DNA from 2 places in the Arthrobacter sp. 24S4-2 genome. Region 1 is predicted to be linked to the other one. Evidence: riboswitches for the same ligand, from Rfam matches in the RefSeq annotation. Region 1 holds a riboswitch; the other holds the start of a gene.
What was found. A riboswitch is a leader RNA that binds a small molecule or an ion and turns the genes downstream of it on or off. The one in region 1 is predicted to bind glycine.
Positions count from the first base shown of each region.

Region 2: it holds a riboswitch for glycine, as region 1 does, so the genes downstream of both, gcvP (aminomethyl-transferring glycine dehydrogenase) here and gcvP (aminomethyl-transferring glycine dehydrogenase) in region 1, are expected to answer to the same signal.

Region 1 covers NZ_CP040018.1:4,868,284-4,875,376, reverse strand. Annotated here, with positions in the region: gene FCN77_RS22610 (GAF and ANTAR domain-containing protein) at 187-936, opposite strand; gene FCN77_RS22605 (ATPase) at 1,432-1,902, opposite strand; gene FCN77_RS22600 (nucleotidyltransferase family protein) at 2,051-2,587, shown strand; gene FCN77_RS22595 (flavodoxin domain-containing protein) at 2,618-3,142, opposite strand; gene FCN77_RS22590 (VOC family protein) at 3,273-3,665, opposite strand; gene FCN77_RS22585 (hypothetical protein) at 3,842-4,288, opposite strand; glycine riboswitch at 4,642-4,739, shown strand; gene gcvP (aminomethyl-transferring glycine dehydrogenase) at 4,900-7,093, shown strand, end outside.
Region 2 covers NZ_CP040018.1:901,673-908,765, forward strand. Annotated here, with positions in the region: gene FCN77_RS04275 (Dps family protein) at 1-343, shown strand, start outside; gene FCN77_RS04280 (helix-turn-helix transcriptional regulator) at 635-1,012, shown strand; gene FCN77_RS04285 (SRPBCC family protein) at 1,054-1,512, shown strand; gene FCN77_RS04290 (MFS transporter) at 1,518-3,008, opposite strand; gene FCN77_RS04295 (TetR/AcrR family transcriptional regulator) at 3,197-3,790, shown strand; glycine riboswitch at 3,885-3,983, shown strand; gene gcvP (aminomethyl-transferring glycine dehydrogenase) at 4,188-7,061, shown strand; gene gcvT (glycine cleavage system aminomethyltransferase GcvT) at 7,071-7,093, shown strand, end outside.

The DNA of each region.
Region 1 (7,093 bases):
CCGCGGTTCACTTGATACGAGTCGGCGGCAGCTCTCAATGACGCAGCCGTCCCTATGCTGGGCATCGAGCGTTCATGCGGGGCGGGAGCGGGTTCCTCCTGCGTCGGCCGGAGTCTGCCGGCTCCTCACGCCACACCGTAGTTGGGCGGCAAGGCGACAAGCCCATTGCTGCGCCGTCACGCCCGTTCAGCTGTCGGCAGCGGGGAGCCTCGGAGCGGTGAATTCTCCGCTACTGGCGAGGTGTTCGGCAATATCCCGGAGTTTGATGTTGGATCTGGAGCTGGCGCGGCTGAGGAGGAGGAAGGCCTGCTCGGCCGTGAGCTTGTATCGCTCCATCAGGATGCCTTCGGCCTGGCCGATCAGCTGCCGGGCAACCAGCGCTTCGCCGAGCTGATTAATTTTCTGGGAGTCCGCGAAAGCCACGGCGGCGTGCGCGGCAACAAGTAAACCGACCTGTTCGGATTCGCTGTCGAAGGCATTCGGGCTGGTTCCGTAGAGGTTCAGTGCTCCGAACCGGTCACCTTCAACGAACAACTGGAACGAAAGCATGCTCCGTGCCCCGAGTTTCACGGCGCCCCGGGAGAATTCGGGCCAGCGGTCCTCACGGCTGAGGTCTGGAACACGAACCACCCGCTCCTGGTAAGCCGCGTCCAGGCAGGGTCCTTGCCCGGTGGAGTTCTGCAGGGCATCGACCTGGCGGGGGAGCTCTCCCGATGCGACTTCGGAATCAACTTTCTTGCTGCCCGTAACGAGGCTAATGGAGGCATGCGCGGTCCCCGGGATCAGGTCCAGGGCAGCCTGGACGATGCCGGACAGGACGGCGTGGACATCGTCGTCCTGCTGCAGCTCCCGTGCGAGTTCACTGAGCCGGATAGCCAGCCCGGCGCTGACACGGCCGCTTCCTTGGCGGGTATTGCTTACCTCTGGTCGGTTCACGCCCATCACTGGCCTCCGCTGCTCCCTGTGATTCGATCTTATGCTTACCGGACCGGCCGCACACCATCTGGAACAGGCCCGGCACCCCGCACGGGAACGCCATGGCGGACGTTCGGCGTCACGAAATTCATCATTGACTCCCCTCCGGCCACCGCTTCATTAGAGGACTTGGCATGCCGGCCGCTCTCCCGCTGGCCGCGGTCATACGCCCACGCAACGCGTTCCGTGACCTGCAACCAAGACGGATCATGCCGTGCCGGACACAGCGCCGCACCCCGCGGAGGACCTTCGCGCCTGGGTTCCTGGTGTGGGTGATTGCCCCACCCTGGTCGGGACGCACAAGGGCGGCCCGAACTGTAGCCACCGCTGGTCCCCCTGATGGTTGCCGGCGATTGTGATCACCGTGGCGGCTTCGGCCAGTTTTCCCTTCACCCTGCGACCAACTGAGGTAGCCCGAACAACCACCGGGAACCGCCAACTGAAGCGGCGACCAGCCTAGTCAGCCGATTCGTCGGTCCATCCGGTGAGCGGCAGGAGGTCAGAGGCAATCTCCTGGACGCTGCGGTTGTCCGTGGGGCACCGATGGACCCATTCCGGTGTCAGGAGTTCAAGTTCCCTGGCGGCGGCTTTGCTGCGGTCAAGGTGTTCCTGAAAGTCACTGCCTTGGATACGGCCGCGCAGCCGGGCTGAGGATGTCTCATCGGTGGCGGTCAGCAGAACGGCAGCAATTCTGGGTTCGTCGCCCATGGCTGCAGCCAATTCCTGGGTGAATCGGACGCTGACGGTGTTCGTGTAGATCATCCGCCGGTAGCCAAGATCCCGGTAGTTTGCCCAGACCGCGGCCAGATTCCGCTCGGCCAGGTGGCCCTCCCATGGAGGCGGAAAGGCCAGATCGAGGCTGTCCCCTTCGATCACGCAGTGTCTGACTTTCAGGGCGGCGAGCCGGGCGTGGAGTTCAAACGCCACGGAGCTCTTCCCGACACCTGACCGACCGCCAAGGAAAAGAACCTCACTCTGCATGTTCATCCCTTGAGTATCGTGCAGAGCGGGGCAGGATGGGCTGGTGAATTCCGATGATGAGCGACTCTTTCTGACCTATATCCGAAGGAATCCGGTGAATCGGCAGATTCTTCAGCTGGCACCGGTGCTGGGTGTTTCGGACTGGTGGCTGACAGCGGGGGCTCTGTTCCAGACCGTCTGGAACGTGCTGGACGGCAGAGACCCGGGCGCTGGCATCCGGGACTACGATCTGTTCTATTTTGACGAAGACACGTCCTACGAAGCGGAGGATGCGGTGATTCGCCGGGCGCGGGAACTGTTCAAAGGCCTGGGCGCAGAGGTTGAAGTCCGCAACGAAGCCCGCGTGCACCTTTGGTATGAGGAGCATTTCGGGGTCCCGGCGGTCCCGTTCACCAGCACGGCCGATGCAATAGATCACTTCGCGGCGAAGACCTGCTGCTTCGCAGTCACTGCAGACGCGCACGGTGGCCTCACAACGTATGCGCCGCACGGTTACGATGACCTGTTCGGGCGGAAGGTGGTGCCCAATCCTGTCCTTGCGCCGAGGGACGTGTACTTGACCAAAACCAGGCGGTGGAGCACGGAATGGCCCTCACTCACCGTCCAGCCATGGCCCGCGGTCAACGTCTAGGAAGGCAGGGGCGCGGCACCGGACGTCCACTTACAACCTGTCCAGAAAGTCCTCCGCGAACCGCTTGACACCATCCCACTCGGTGTAGACGTAATCCTGCGACGTGTCCGTATCCAGGGTGCCCTTGTCGCTGGCGATCTTCTTCATCACATGGCGCTTGAGGAAACCGTACTGCGTGTAGAGCAGCGCCCCTCCGAAGAGCCCCACTTGAGCCGGCCGCCAACCCGTTTCACCCTCGAATTTCTCCACGTAACTCTCTGCGTTTTCGGTGTCACCGTGCGCGGCCAGGCTGACAGAGAAGAGCGCCGACGGGAGGTGTTTCAGGACGGTACTGTTCTTTCGCACGAAGTCCCGGACGTAGTCTTCGTGCTTGCCCATATGGACTGACGCACCAACGATTATTGCGTCGTACCCGTCCGGAATAGTATCCCCGGACTGCTTAATGTCCGCTGTTTCCACGTTGTGGCCGTGTGCTTGAAGCACATCCGAGATGTACTCGGCGATCTTTGCTGTCTGACCTTCGGTGGTCCCGTAAGGAATGTAAATAGTGGCCATGGTCGGCGCTTCCTTGTGCTGTTGGCCCGCGCTTGAACAGAGCATGCCTGTGGATGAACCTCGGGATTCGTCTCCCACCAGTCTGTCAACGTCTGGAAATGCAGCTGTAGGGTCGAACGTCCCGAAACAATCACCGGCCAGCCGGCTGGAAGAGCTCGACCACGTTGCCGGCCGGATCTTCCAGCAGGATCTGCTGGCCGCCCGGACCGGTGACGATGTCGTTCCGGAAGGTGAGGCCCGCCGCGCGCAGCCGCTCCACCTCGGCCGCGATATCGCCCACGATGAGGTGGATGCGGTTCCATCCGCCCGGCGACGGCACCGTGCCATCCGGCATTGGCCGGCCCGCCGAACTGCTGGGCCCGCTCAGCAAAAGCCGCAGCTGGCCGCAGGCGACGTCGGCGAACGCCGGTGCGGCGCTCATCCGGAGGGTGAATCCGAGGTGCTTTGTGTAGAAGTCGATCGCCGCATCGACATCGTCCACCATGTATCGGACGCTGACCATGTCCGTAGGGTCGTTGGGCATTTCTAGCTCCTTTCCGAACTCGTTTGGCAGTACTCGATTGCGTGCAGCAAAAACTGGATCCGCGTGTTCAGTTCTTCCGCCGTTGAGCGCTACGGCTATTGAGCTCAGGTGCATCCCGAGGGCAGCTATGGCCGCTGTGGACCTGTAGCGGCCGCTGCTGCCCTTTGGCATGTTTATTATTGGTGCTGAAGCCCGGTGTCGGCCGGTGTGGCGAGCGTTATTTCTGTGTTGATAATGACGGCGGAGCACTGGAATTGCGCACTGCAGGTTTGCAGGTAGACCGAAGCTGCGGCGGCACCTTCGTTGAACGCCATCACATTTGGAACTACTCGTATGGTGACTGTTTGGGCCTGCTTGGTGCAGCTGAGCTGAAAGTTTCCGGCGCCGCCGGCGATCCGTCCGTCGCTGACTCTTTGGGTCAGTTGGACCACGGGTATTGCGATGGTCAGGGCGGGGTCGGTGTCGCACATGAAGGTGACGGGAACATCCACCGCGGCGCCCTTGGCGACGAGGATTCCCGGTCCCGCGCTCACGAGCGTGGCGGGGGCTGCTTGTGCGGGGGCGGCCATGGTCACGAGGGTAGTGGCAAGAGCGGCGGCGAGGCAGCTTCTGGTGCCTAACATCAGGTTCTCCCTTGAATGGAAGCGTGGCGTCCTGTGTTCCGCATTGTCGGCCAGTGCGGTGACTGGGCGTCTTAAATGTACGGGGCGTAGCCCCTGACGGCAGCGCCGTTCCGGGCGCCGCCAGATGCGGCCGAAAGTCCGGTTGGCCGTAGATTACTAACTACCTGCCTGTGTGACAATAGCGATTTCCAAAGCGTGCAGGAAACAAGGCAGCCCTCAGCGCGGACTTTCGCCGGACCAGCGGAGAATGCCGCCTGGCGGCAGGAAACACCCGGCCATGTGACGCAAATTTTGCATCCGGCCCGAACAGCAGATAAAGTGTGAGCCGTGTCACCCACCAGTGGCACAGCTTATGATCTGCGGCGGGAGAGTCCTGCCGGTACGTTCAGCAGGCGCCGTAGGAGCAAATCCTCCCCAGGAATCTCTCAGGCCCACGTACCGCCGCGGCAAGGCAACTCTGGAAAGCAGTCCGGGAAACCGGGCTCACCGACGGTGCAAGTGGCGCGCTGCTAAACAGCAGGCAAAGCGGAAACTCTCAGGTCCAATACAGAGCGGGGAGGAACCCGAATCATCGTGGCACTCCAGTGCCACCTGAATTATGGAGTTCCTCAATGACGATCCAGTCGTCCCCGTCCACATTTGCAGACCGCCATATCGGCGCCCGACGCCAAACAGACATCGACACCATGCTCAAGGCCGTCGGCTACGACAGCGTCGACGGTCTTGTTGACAACGCGGTCCCCGATTCCATCCGCCAGGAAAAGCCGCTTAGCCTGGACAGCGCACTCAGCGAAGTTGAGGTGCTGGCCGGGCTGCGCAAGCTGGCTTCCAAGAACCGCACGGCCGTGCAGATGATCGGCCAAGGCTACTACGACACTGTCACGCCGCCGGTGATCCGCCGCAACATCCTTGAAGCCCCCGCCTGGTACACGGCCTACACGCCGTACCAGCCCGAGATTTCCCAGGGCCGGCTCGAGGCACTGCTGAACTTCCAGACCATGGTCCAGGACCTCACCGCACTGCCGGTAGCCAATGCGTCCCTCCTCGACGAGGCCACCGCCGTCGCCGAAGCCGTGCTGCTGATGCGCAGGGCCAATAAGACCGCAGGTCAGAAATCAGGGGCCCGCGAGGGCAAAACCGTCCTTGACGCCGACTGCCTCCCGCAGACCATCGCCATCGTGCAGGGCCGGGCCGAAGCCTTGGGTTTCGAGGTTGAGGTCGCGGACCTGTCCCAGGGACTTCCCGACGGCGACATCAACGGCGTCGTACTCCAGCAGCCCGGCGTATCCGGCCGGGTATGGGACCAGTCCGCCGTGATCGCCGCGGCTAAAGACCGCGGCGCACTGGTCACCGTTGCCGCCGACCTCCTGGCACTGACCCTGATCACCCCGCCGGGCGAGCAGGGGGCCGACGTCGCCGTCGGATCCACGCAGCGCCTGGGCGTGCCGCTGTTCTTCGGCGGCCCGCACGCGGCCTACATGGCCGTGCGTGACGGCATGGAACGCACCCTCCCGGGACGCATCGTCGGCGTCTCCAAGGACAACGCCGGCGTTCCCGCCTACCGCCTGGCCCTGCAGACCCGCGAGCAGCACATCCGCCGCGAAAAGGCCACCTCCAACATCTGCACCGCGCAGGCATTGCTGGCCATCGTCTCGTCGATGTACGCCGTCTACCACGGCCCCGACGGGCTGAAGGCCATCGCCGAGACCGTCCACAACAACGCCCGGGCCCTCGCCGCCACTCTCAAGGTCGCCGGCCGGGAACTGGTGAGCGACTCCTTCTTCGACACCATCACGGTCCGCGTGCCCGGGAAGGCCCGGAAGGTCCTTACCGCTGCCGAGGCCCGGGGCATCAACCTGCGTTTCATCGATGCGGACACGGTTGGCGTGTCAGTCGATGAGACGACGACGGCGGAGGTCCTCTCCGCGGTGGTCGTCGCCTTTGGCGCGGGTCCGGTGGTGGACGCGCAAGGCTTCGAACTACCCGACGCGGTGCTGCGTTCCTCCGATTTCCTGCAGCACCCGGTCTTCAACAAGCACCGCTCCGAGACCCAGCTGCTCCGGTACATCCGCAAGCTCTCGGACAGGGACCTGGCCCTGGACCGCACCATGATCCCGCTGGGTTCCTGCACCATGAAGCTGAACGCCACGGCCGAGATGGAAGCCATCTCCTGGCCCGAGTTCGCCTCCATCCACCCTTTTGCCCCGGACTCCCAGACCGAGGGCTGGCGTGAGCTGATCGGAGGCCTGGAAGCTGACCTCGCCGAAATCACCGGTTACGACCAGGTGTCCATCCAGCCGAACGCCGGCTCCCAGGGTGAGCTCGCCGGCCTGCTGGCCATCCGCGGCTACCACCACTCCCGCGGGGAGCAGCAGCGCAACGTCTGCCTGATCCCGGCCTCGGCGCACGGCACGAACGCTGCGTCCGCTGTCCTGGCGGGCATGAAGGTGGTTGTGGTGGCCACGGCGGCCGACGGCACGATCGACCATGCCGACCTCAATGCCAAGATCGAGCTGCACAAGGACGCCCTGTCTGCCATCATGATCACCTACCCGTCCACCCACGGCGTGTACGACGCCGACGTCCGCGAGGTGTGTGACTCGGTGCATGCGGCAGGCGGCCAGGTCTATGTGGACGGCGCCAACCTCAACGCACTGGTGGGCCTGGCCCAGCCCGGTAAGTTCGGCGGCGACGTCTCGCACCTGAACCTGCACAAGACCTTCTGCATCCCGCACGGCGGCGGCGGTCCCGGCGTGGGCCCGGTGGCTGCCAAGGCGCACCTGGCGCCGTTCATGCCGGGCGACG
Region 2 (7,093 bases), 1.6 Mb from region 1:
AATCATCGACGCCGCACGGAATTTTGCCGATGACATGGCCGAGCGCATGCGTGCACTGCACGCCCTGCCGGATGGCCGCAGTGCCACCGTGGCGAAATCCACCAGCCTTGCCCAGTTCCCGCAGGGGCTGATCAGCACCAAGGACGCCGTTGACCGCATTGTCGCGGCTCTCGAAGCCGCTGTGGGCACCATGCGCAAGGTCCACGACGAGGTTGATGAGGAAGACCCCACCACCGCAGACCTGCTGCATGCATTCATTGCAAAGCTGGAACAGTACGCCTGGATGGTGGGCGCGGAGAACATGAAGGCCTCGGCCAGCGTGACCACTCCCGACAGCAAGTAGCACCGACAGCAAGCAGCGCCGACAGCAAGTAGCACCGACAGCAAGCAGCGCCGACAGCAAGCAGCGCCGACAGCAAGAATCCTCGACAGCAAGTGGCGCCGCGGCAACTTCCGCTGTTGCCCGCAGCCGCTCCAGCAAGCCCGGCACCGGATTGCCCGGTGCCGGGCCTTCCTGTTTGGGCGAACTTTTGGTCGGCTCGCTTCCTGAGGCGGCGCTTCGTCCGGGGCGGTGCCCGCACGGATGCACCCACAACCTCTTGACATCCTGGCGCTTCAGCGAATACTTAAGTATGTGCTTAACAATCAGGGATCGGGAAGTGGCCAGCTGGATGCAATCTTCCAGGCGCTCGCCGATCCAACGCGCAGGGCCATCATCGTTCGGCTCTGCGAAGGGCCGGCGTCCGTCTCGGAGCTTGCGAGGCCATTCACCATGAGCCTGCCCGCGATTGTCCAGCACGTGCAGGTGCTCGAAAACAGCGGCCTGGTCCGAACCGAGAAGACCGGCCGCGTCCGCAGCTGCAGCATCGTTCCGGCCTCGGTCCGGCTGGCGGAAGGCTGGCTGGGCCGGCGCAGGACGGACCAGGAACGCCGCCTCGACCGCCTGGAGTCCTTCCTTTCGGCGGAACGCGGGGAAACCGAGGACCATCCGGACGCCCCCGAGCAGGCATAACTTCCACCCCCCAGAATCAACAGACGAACAAGGAGCACGCCATGACCACCCCCATCACGCACGCAAGCTTCAGCCTCGAACGCCGGCTGAACGCCCCGCCGCCGCGCGTTTTCCGCGCTTTTTCCGACTATGCGAGCAAGAAAAAATGGTTCGCGGGTCCGGCCGAATGGACGCAGGGCGAATCCAGCCTCGATTTCCGTGAGGGCGGTACGGAAACGGACGTCGGCGGGCCCGCGGGCGGCTTCGTTTCCACCATGCATGCCGTCTATCACGACATCGTGGAGGACCAGCGGATCGTGTACAGCTACGAAATGCTCCTCAATGGCCGCCGCATGTCGGTTTCGCTCAGCACCGTGGAACTCGCGCCCGACGGCGACGGCACCCTGCTCACCCTGACCGAGCAGGGTGCCTACTTCACCGAGGAGGACCAGGCGGCGGGCCGGAAGGAAGGAACCGAAGGGCTGCTGGATGCCCTGCAGGCATTCGTCGAGCACGGCTGACGGCGTTACTTCGCCTTGGGTACTCCGCGGAGTACGACGGCGACGAGCACTGCCGCTCCCGCCATTAGAACCAGCCCGATGGACGCAGTCACGTGGACACCCGACTCAAATGCAACCCGGGCGGCGGACGTCAGGGCGTCCGCCAGCGGTCCCGGCAGCGAGTGCGCCAACTCCATGGCCCCGGCCAGCGTCTCCCGGGCCTGCGAAATGCCGTGCTCGGTGCCGGGGCCGTCAGCCGTGATGGCCGCGGGCAGGATCAGGTTCCGCTGGTAGGAGGCCGTGAGGATCGAGCCGAGGATGGCCGTGCCGAGCAGCGAACCAATCTCGTAGCCGGTCTCCGAGATGGCCGCGGCCGCCCCTGATTTCTCCGGCGGTACCGCACCCAGGAGCATGTCGTTGGAGATCGTTTCGGCAGCCCCCACGCCTAAGGCAAGGATCAGGAGGGCGCCCAGCAGTAGGGCCGGGCCGCGGGAATGGTCACCGAAGGCCACTACAAAGTAGCCGGTGGCGCTGAGCGAGAGGCCACCGGCCACCACGAAGCCCGGCCGTATTTTCCGCACCAGCGGCACCACCAGCAACCCTGCAACCACGGTCGCAACCAGGGCAGGGATCATCGCCATCCCGGATTCGGAAGGCCGCTGGCCTTCGAGCAGCTGGAGATGCTGGGCCAGGAAGAGGATGAACCCGTTGAAGGAAAACAGCGCCAGGACATTGGCCGTGATGGCGGTGCTGAAAATCCGGTTTCCGAACAGGCCCACGTCCAGCAGCGGGCTTGGCAGCCTCCGCTGGCGCCGGACGAAGACATAGCCCATCGAGAGTCCGAAGCCGATGACCGCGGCCGGTGCTGCGCCGAAGCCCTCCGTTGCCAGCGACTTGATCCCGTAGACCACGGGAACCATGGTCAGCAGGGACAGGGCGATGCTGACACCGTCCACCGTGCCGGGCCGGGGATCCCTGGACTCGGGAATGAGAATCCGGCCCAGCGCCAGGATGGGAAGCATGATGGGCACGGCCACCAGCAGGATGGCGCCCCACCAGTAGTGCTCAACGAGCCAGCCGCCGAAGATCGGACCCAGGGCAGCGCCGCCCGAGAACCCTGCCGCCCAGATCGCAATGGCCAGCCGCCGCCGGTTCGGGTCCGGAAAGATGTTGCGGATCAGGGACAGCGTGGACGGCATCAGCATCGCACCAAAGAATCCGAGGGCTGCTCGTCCGGCGATGAGCCATTCAGCGCTGGGGGCGAAGGCGGTGGCGGCCGACACCGCCGCGAAGCCCATGCTGCCGATCAGGAGGAGACGGCGGCGGCCGATCCGGTCGCCAAAACTCCCCATGGCCACCAGGAGCCCGGCCAGGACCAGCGGATAGGCATCCACGATCCAGAGGAGCTGCACGCCGGTGGGTTCCAGGCTGCGGGCGATTTGGGGCAGCGCGAACGTCAGGGCCGTGTTGTCGACGGCCACCAGCAGCACCGGAAACATCAGCAGCCCGAGGGCCAGCCAGTCGCGCCCCCGCTCGGGGCGGCAGGCTGGCGGCCGGCGGGCTGGCTGGCCGTGTCGGAAGTGCCGGCAATGCGAGGGTGCGTGACCGGCGTCGGAGTTGAGGAGAAGGTTCCCATAGCCATAACTGTACCGTCTGGACGGTATAGTTAAGAAATGAGCCCGGGCCACCGGGCATGATTGGAACCATGGCCAGAAAACCCGTTGCACGCGAGGCAGTGCTCGACGCCTTTGAATCCCTCCTCATTGAAGTGGGCGAACGTGCCGCCACCTTGGATGCGGTGGCCAGGCGGGCCGGCGTTTCCAAAGGCGGACTGCTGTACCACTTCCCGAACAAGGAGGCCATGATTTCGGCGCTGCTGGAGCGCATGGACCGGCTGGTCGCGGCGGATGTCGAAGTCATGGCCGGCGCTCCGGAGGGGGCGGCTGTTCACTTCATCAAATCCTCGCTCTGGGCTGACACGCCTCTGGACCGGGTGTTTGTTGCGGCCACGCGGCTGGCCGAAGTGGCCCATGAGGAAACGCTGCACCGTTTTGCCGCCGTCCAGGGCGCCTGGCTGGAACTGCTGGCCGGGGACGTCGGCCCTGCGATGGCCAAAGCCGTGCTTTACATGGGCGACGGACTGTATTTCAATGCCATGCTGGCCAGTGGTCCCGGCGCGTCCCCACCCGAAATGAGCGGCGACGTCGAGGGCCTGCTCGCCGCCGTCGAACGCCTGCGCGGCTGGTCGCCGCGCGCCACCGAACCCCCCGTTCAGGCTCGCCGGGCCGGGAGCGCGTAACGCGGCGTCGGCGTGGCCACGGAGTTTGCAGACGCGTCTCCGGCGTAGGACAATAGGGGCTGTGACTGTTGTCACCGCAAACTAAATATGCCTTTGATCTGCGGCGGGAGAGTTCTGCAAGTAGGTACAAGCAGGCGCCGTAGGAGCAAATCCTCCCCAGGAATCTCTCAGGCCCATGTACCGCCGCGGCAAGGCAACTCTGGAAAGCAGCAGGCTGTCCGTCCGGTGTCCCAACCCCCGTTGAGGACACCGAACCCCGACATGCTGTGCTCACCGACGGTGCAAGCGGAGCCATGCGAAAGCACGGCTGCGCGGAAACTCTCAGGTCCAATACAGAGCGGGGAGGAACCCGAATCGATGTGGCGTACCCTGCGCCGCCTTAGTTATGGAGTTCCTTGTGACTGTTAATTCAGCCTCCACTTCCTTCGTTGACCGCCATATCGGCGCGCGCCGCGAGGCCGACGTCGACGCCATGCTCAAGGCGGTCGGCTACGACACCGTTGACTCCCTGGTGGACACGGCCGTTCCGAAGGACATCCGGCAGGATTCGCCGCTGGAGCTCACCGCGGCGCTGAGCGAAGTGGAAACCCTGACCGAGCTGCGCAAGCTTGCCGCCAAAAACAAGACGGCCGTGCAGATGATCGGCCAGGGCTACTACGACACCGTCACCCCGCCGGTGATCCGCCGCAACATCCTCGAAGCCCCGGCCTGGTACACGGCGTACACGCCCTACCAGCCCGAAATCTCCCAGGGCCGGCTCGAGGCACTGCTGAACTTCCAGACCATGGTGCAGGACCTGGTGGGCCTCCCCATCGCCAACGCTTCGCTGCTCGACGAAGCCACCGCCGTTGCCGAGGCCGTGCTGATGATGCGCAGGGCCAATAAGACCGCAGGTCAGAAATCAGGGGCCCACGACGGCAAGACCGTACTGGACGCCGACTGCCTCCCGCAGACCATCGCCATCGTCAAGGGCCGCGCGGAAGCGCTCGGCTTCGAGGTTGAGGTTGCGGACCTGTCCGAGGGACTGCCCGACGGCGTCATCAACGGCGTTGTGCTCCAGCAGCCCGGCGTTTCCGGCCGCGTGTTCGACCACTCCGAGGTCATCGCTGCCGCGAAGGAACGCGGCGCACTGGTGACCGTTGCCGCCGACCTCCTGGCCCTGACCCTCATCACCCCTCCCGGTGAGCAGGGCGCTGACATCGCCGTCGGTTCCGCGCAGCGCTTCGGTGTTCCGCTGTTCTACGGCGGTCCGCACGCCGCCTACATGGCGGTCCAGAAGGGCCTCGAACGCTCCATGCCGGGCCGCCTCGTCGGCGTCTCCAAGGACTCCACCGGCCTGCCCGCATACCGGCTGGCGCTGCAGACCCGCGAGCAGCACATCCGCCGCGAGAAGGCCACGTCCAACATCTGCACCGCGCAGGCGCTGCTGGCCATCGTCGCGTCCATGTACGCCGTCTACCACGGCCCGGAAGGCCTGAAGGCCATCGCGGAGACCGCGCACGGCCACGCCAGGACCCTCGCCACCTCCCTGAAGGCCGCCGGCCTGGCAGTCCGGCACGCCAGCTTCTTCGACACCGTCACAGTGTCCGTCCCGGGCAAGGCGTCGGACTTCCTGGCGGCCGCCGAAGCCAAGGGCATCAACCTCCGCGGGATCGACGCCGACACCATCGGCATCTCCACCGATGAGGCAACCACCGACGCCGTTGTGGCAGACGTGCTGGCTGCCTTCGGTGCGGCTGTCGCAGACGCTGGCTCCGACGCGGGCACCGACTTCCGCCTGGATGCCGCCGTCGAACGCTCCTCCGACTACCTGCAGCACCCGGTCTTCCACACGCACCGCTCCGAGACCCAGCTGCTCCGGTACGTCCGGAAGCTCTCGGACCGCGACCTTGCTTTGGACCGCACCATGATCCCGCTGGGTTCCTGCACCATGAAGCTGAACGCCACGGCCGAGATGGAAGCCATCTCCTGGCCCGAGTTCGCCTCCATCCACCCGTTCGCTCCGGACTCCCAGACCGAGGGCTGGCGGGAACTCATCGCCGACCTCGAAGCCCAGCTGACTGAAATCACCGGCTACGACCAGGTGTCCATCCAGCCCAACGCCGGCTCGCAGGGCGAGCTCGCCGGCTTGCTGGCCATCCGCGGCTACCACCACTCCCGCGGGGAGCAGCAGCGCAACGTCTGCCTGATCCCGGCCTCGGCGCACGGCACCAACGCCGCCTCCGCCGTCCTGGCCGGCATGAAGGTGGTTGTGGTGGCCACGGCCGCCGACGGCACGATCGACCACGCCGACCTCAACGCCAAGATCGAGCTGCACAAGGACGCCCTGTCCGCGATCATGATCACCTACCCGTCCACCCACGGCGTGTACGACGCCGACGTCCGGGAAGTCTGCGACGCCATCCACGCAGCCGGCGGCCAGGTCTACATCGACGGCGCCAACCTCAACGCACTGGTGGGCCTGGCCCAGCCCGGCAAGTTCGGCGGCGACGTCTCGCACCTGAACCTGCACAAGACCTTCTGCATCCCGCACGGCGGCGGCGGTCCCGGCGTGGGCCCGGTGGCTGCGAAGGCGCACCTGGCTCCGTTCATGCCCGGTAACGCGGCTGATCCGGCCAACGGCGCGGACGGCACCCCCATCTCCGCCTCCAAGTACGGCTCCGCCGGCGTGCTGCCCATCTCCTGGGCCTACGTGAAGCTGATGGGCGGCCGGGGCCTCACCGACGCCACCAAGTCCGCGCTGCTCGCTGCCAACTACATTGCGGCCCGGCTCAACGATTTCTTCCCGGTCCTCTACACCGGCGAAGGCGGCCTCGTGGCGCACGAGTGCATCCTGGACCTGCGTGAGCTCACGGCCAAGACCGGCGTCACGGCAGAGGACGTGGCCAAGCGGCTGATCGACTACGGCTTCCACGCACCCACCCTGGCCTTCCCCGTGGCCGGCACCCTGATGGTGGAGCCCACCGAATCCGAGGACCTCGCCGAGATCGACCGCTTCATCACCGCGATGATCTCCATCCGCGCGGAAATCGACCAGGTGGCACACGGAGACTTCACCCTTGCCGACAGCCCGCTGCGCAACGCGCCGCACACCGCCGCGGCCGCGATCAGCACCGACTGGAACCGCGGCTACCCGCGCGAACAGGCCGTGTTCCCGGTGCACTCCCTCAAGCAGGACAAGTACTTCCCGCCCGTAGGCAGGATCGACGGCGCCCTGGGTGACCGCAACCTGATCTGCTCCTGCCCGCCGCTTTCCGAGTTTGAAAACTAAGGACTCCCAATGACTGAGAATTACACGGCACT